2 regions of the Pseudoblastomonas marina genome follow, and region 1 is predicted to be linked to the other one. Evidence: predicted binding sites of a transcription regulator. Region 1 holds the regulator's gene; the other holds the start of a gene.

Region 1 (2,396 bases):
ACTGCTCGGCGCATGGATCGAGCTCGTCGCGTGAGCAAACTGGCCGAAATCTGTGCGATCAAGCGCGAGGATGTCGAACGACGCAAGGCTGCGCGCGCGCTCGCCTCGCTCGAAGAGGAAGCGAGCGCTGCTTCACCGGTGAGGGGCTTCCGGGACGCGCTGGCCGCCAAGGCAGCGAACGGCTTCGGGCTGATCGCCGAAATCAAGCGAGCGTCACCCTCGAAAGGCTTGATCCGTGCTGATTTCGACCCGGCAGATCACGCACGCGCCTACGCCAAGGGGGGCGCCGCCTGCCTTTCGGTGTTGACCGAGGAACCGCATTTCCAGGGCAGCGATACCTACCTCATCGAAGCGCGTGCAGCCTGTTCGCTCCCCGTGTTGCGCAAGGACTTCACGATCGATCCTTGGCAGGTCGTCGAGGCGCGGGCATTGGGGGCCGACGCGATCCTCCTCATCGCGGCGGCGCTGGGCGATGCGCAAATGGCCGAGCTTGCCGACGTCGCGCGCGAGTTCGGGCTCGACGTCCTGTTCGAGGTGCATGACGAGCAGGAAATGGAGCGCGTCCTGCGATGTTCGCCCGACATGATCGGGATCAACAACCGCAACCTCGCAACATTCGAGACCGACCTCGCGACCAGCGAGCGCCTCGCGCCCATGCTGCCGCGCGGCGTCCTCGGAATCGCCGAAAGCAGTATCACCGAGCATCCTGATATCGAGCGCCTTGCCGGCCATGGGCTGCGGGCCTTCCTCGTCGGCGAGACACTGATGCGCCGGAATGATGTGGAATGCGCCACGCGCGATCTGCTCGGAAACGGATAGGACCCGCAGCTTTCCGCGGCGTTGCACTTGACGGGTTCGCGGAAGTTGCCTAATTGTTCCTTGTTCGTTCACTGAAGGCGAACCGATCAAGGGAGGAGCAATTGCTCACTCGCAAACAACACGAGCTCATCCGTTTCATCCAGGAACGGCTCGAGGAAACCGGCGTGTCGCCGAGTTTCGAGGAAATGAAGGACGCGCTCGACCTCAAGTCGAAATCGGGCGTCCACCGGCTGATCTCGGCGCTCGAGGAGCGCGGTTTCATCCGCCGCTTGCCCAACCGGGCGCGTGCACTCGAGGTGATCCGGCAGCCGGAAGATGCGGTGGCTTCCGCAACTTCGAAGGCCGCTGCGCCTGCGTCGCTCAAGATGCCCGAGAGCACGCCGCGACCGGCCAATGACGTGATCGAGATCCCGCTCCATGGCCGGATCGCCGCGGGTGTACCGATCGAAGCGCTCGAAGATACGCAGACCCTGCCCGTGCCCGCGGCATTGCTGGGGGCCGGCGATCATTTCGCGCTCGAAGTCTCCGGCGATTCGATGATCGAAGCGGGAATTTTCGACGGCGACTACGCGCTGGTGAAGCGCACCGACGTCGCGCGTGACGGCGAAATCGTCGTCGCGCTGGTCCGCGACGAGGAAGCGACGCTCAAATACCTGCGCCGCGACAAGGGCCGGATCACGCTCGATCCCGCCAACGCCGCCTACGAGCCGCAGGTCTACAACGCCGATGAGGTCCGCGTGCAGGGCAAGCTGGCCGGTCTCCTGCGCCGTTACAACTGATCGGTTCGAACCGAGAAAAAAGGCCGCCGCTCCGGAAGGGAGCGGCGGCCTTTCTCGTACTTGGGTTGCGTGAGGTCAGTCCGGCTTCTTGGCCACCCCGACCATCGCCGGGCGGAGCAGCCGCTCGCGCAGCATGTAGCCCGCCTGCATTTCCTGCACCACCGTGCCGGGTTCGGCGTCCGCAGTGGGAATTTCCATCATCGCCTGGTGCTGGTTGGGGTCGAGCGGAAGGCCGACCGCAGCGATGCGACTGATGCCGTTCTGTGCAAAGACTTTGTCGATCTCACGCTGGGTCGCCTCGATACCCTCGATGAAACGGCGCGCCTTGTCGTCCTCGCGCAGTGCTTCGGGCACGTGTTCGAGCGCGCGGGCGATATTGTCGGCCACCGAAAGGATGTCGCGGGCGAAGCCCGACGCGCCGTAATTGCGGGCATCGGCCACGTCCTTTTCGAGCCGCCGACGCACGTTCTGCGTTTCTGCGCGCGCATAGAGGACTTCCTGCTTCGTCGCGTCGAGATCGTTGCGCAACTGTGCGATCGCATCGGCAAGGTCGCCCTCGCCTTCGCCATTTGTGTCGCCGTCTGAGGGCTCGTCACCCTCGTCGATCATGTCTTCGGGAACTCCGCGGAGTTCTTCCGCCACTTCCGGGTCGGGCGCGTGGGCGCCCTGCTTGTCGTTGTCGTTGGTCATGGGTTCTTTTTAGCCGATCAGTTTGCTCAGCGAATTCGCCGTGAAATCAACCATGGGGACCACGCGCGCATAATTCAACCGAGTCGGCCCGATCACACCCAGCACGCC
Region 2 (2,396 bases), 980 kb from region 1:
GCTGACCGTTCATTCGCGGGTGAATGTGACACACGAGGAGCTGCGCTATCTTCGCACTTACCAACCAGGCATGGTCCTTAACTTCCGCTCGCGCGACAGCACCCAGAAACTCTCCAAGGGTGACTACACCGTCAAGACCATTGACCATGCGCGGAAGCAGCTCGTGCTTGAGGACAGGAAAGGACGGCTTCGCAAGTTCAATCCCGCGCGCTTGCGGCCGGGCGCAGACGATAGCCGGCTGTCGCTCTTCGAGCGCAAATCGCTGTCCATCATTGAAGGTGACAAAATCCGTTGGACCGACAACGACCACAAGCGCGGGCTGTTCAACGCCGACCAGGCGAGGATCGTGGCCATCGACACAAAGGGCGTCTTGGTCGAGACATCAGTGGGCAAGGAGCTCCGCCTGAACCGCGGCGACCCCATGCTCAAATGCATGGACCTCGCCTACGCCCTCAATGCGCATATGGCGCAGGGACTTACTTCGGATCGCGGGATCGCAGTGATGGACAGCCGCGAACGCAATCTCGCCAATCGGCAGACTTTCCTGGTCACGGTCACCCGGCTTCGCGACGGCCTTACGCTGATTGCAGATAATGCCGAGAAACTCGGCCGGGCCATCAAGTCCAACAGCGGCGAGAAAGCGTCGGCCCTTGAAGTAACGCAAAGGCTCAAGGCGGCAGCGGCCAAGGGCCTTTCGCAAGACGAGGATGTCCGCAGCCCTTCGCCTGCAAGTGACAAGCCCGAACTCACGAAGGAAAGGGTAAAGCATTTCGAAATCGGGATCTGAGCCGACGAGAGCTTTCTATACCGCCCGCCCAAACCAGATGACCCGTCCGACCACTTGGATCTCGGACCGGTCGACATCGTCCCAGCTCGGATAGGCCGAATTATCGCTGCTGATGGTGATATTGCGGCCACCGGGCTTGAGCGTCACGCGCTTGACCACCAGCGCATCGTCGGCGCGCAGGACGTAGATACCGTCGCGCAGCCGCGAGCCTTGGTCCGATGCATCGACCAGCACCTCGTCGCCATCGCTGAGTGTCGGCTCCATGGAGTCGCCCAAGACGTGGATGATCGAAAGGCTGGCGCTCTTCGCCCGGGTCAACCGGCCAAGCCAGCGTTCGTCGAAACCGAAGCGGGTATGGGCGGTCTCGCTTTCGGCAATCGCTCCAAAGCCCGCCGATGCATCGACATTGAGCACGGGTATTTCGATCAACCCGTCACGCATGGGTGCGGGCGGTCCGCCAAGCACTTGCTCGTCGACCCCGAAGAAGCTGGCAAGCGTGCGCCGGTCATCGTCATCCAGTTTGCGCGGCGATCCACGCTTGATGAATTGCTGAATGTAGGACGAGTTTCTTCCGATCATCCGCGAGATCGAGGAATATCCGAGCCGTCGCTGCTGGATCAGGCGATCGAGCTCCTCTCTGACATGTTCCATGTGTCGTTCCTTCTAGCGGTCTCAGGAGAGAAGGAAATCTCCTAGACTCGATGGAACCTTCCTACTAAGAACAAAACAGGAACACAAGTGTTGAGTGAGTCGAGGAAGGCCATGAAATTGCTGGATCGCATTGAACGACATCTGAAGGAATCGCACATTTCGGCGACACGGTTCGGTCGTCGCGCGGTTGGCGATCCGCGCTTCGTGCTTGACCTACGAGCTGGCCGCAGGCCGCGCCGCCGAACAGTCGAGAAGGTAGAGAATTATCTAGCTCGACGCTCGTGAGGCTGCTTTCAGCTCCAATTGACAGTGGAACAAAAAAAGAACAAAGGTACACTTGTAACCCGTAGCGTTACAGGGCAATAGACTGCAAAGGGGATACCAAATGGGTACTGCGACACAGTTTAGAACGGAGCATCCCGGGCACCCTGGTCGGTTCTTGAAAATCAAGTTGATTGACGAGCGTGGGATATCCGTCACGGAGGCAGCAAAGGCTCTAGGCGTCGCGCGTCCTTCGCTATCCAAACTCATCAACCAACGAGTTCATTTGTCTCCAGAGATGGCAGTTCGGTTGGAGAAGGCATTCGGATTTCCATTGGAAGCGATGATGCAGATGCAGACTGCATTTGACATCGCCGAAGCTCGCAAGAAAAACAGAGAAATTGAGGTGCAGCCGTTCCAATTTGTTGGAACCACGTCGATGAGCCAAAGCGCAAATCGGGAGGCGGTCCGATGACTGATCTCCCCATTCTCTTCGCGTCAGAGAAGGAACTGATTTCGGCAGCCTTGCAACTCGGCGCGCTCGATGTCGGGCATGGGTTATCGGAGGCTGAAAAGAGGCTCGCTGCAAGCTCTGCCAAGCAGCGAGTTTCCGCAAAGAGAGTGGCTCTGCTGCGTGATTCAATTCTCAGCGGAAATGACCCTTTAGGAGAAGGGTTCTCGTCAATCCGATCTGCGG

What was found. Region 1 encodes LexA, which represses DNA repair genes until DNA is damaged. Its sites were predicted from a motif close to GTTCCNCNCTTGTTCT; they were not measured.
Region 2: T8S45_RS08845 (S24 family peptidase) is a predicted target of LexA. The motif match lies at 1,506-1,521, and genes of this name have one in related genera.

The regions. Positions count from the first base shown of each region.
Region 1 covers NZ_CP139718.1:792,796-795,191, reverse strand. Annotated here, with positions in the region: gene trpD (anthranilate phosphoribosyltransferase) at 1-34, shown strand, start outside; gene trpC (indole-3-glycerol phosphate synthase TrpC) at 31-819, shown strand; gene lexA (transcriptional repressor LexA) at 921-1,598, shown strand; gene grpE (nucleotide exchange factor GrpE) at 1,674-2,288, opposite strand; gene hrcA (heat-inducible transcriptional repressor HrcA) at 2,298-2,396, opposite strand, start outside.
Region 2 covers NZ_CP139718.1:1,775,113-1,777,508, forward strand. Annotated here, with positions in the region: gene mobF (MobF family relaxase) at 1-787, shown strand, start outside; gene T8S45_RS08845 (S24 family peptidase) at 803-1,438, opposite strand; gene T8S45_RS08850 (HigA family addiction module antitoxin) at 1,824-2,174, shown strand; gene T8S45_RS08855 (N-6 DNA methylase) at 2,171-2,396, shown strand, end outside.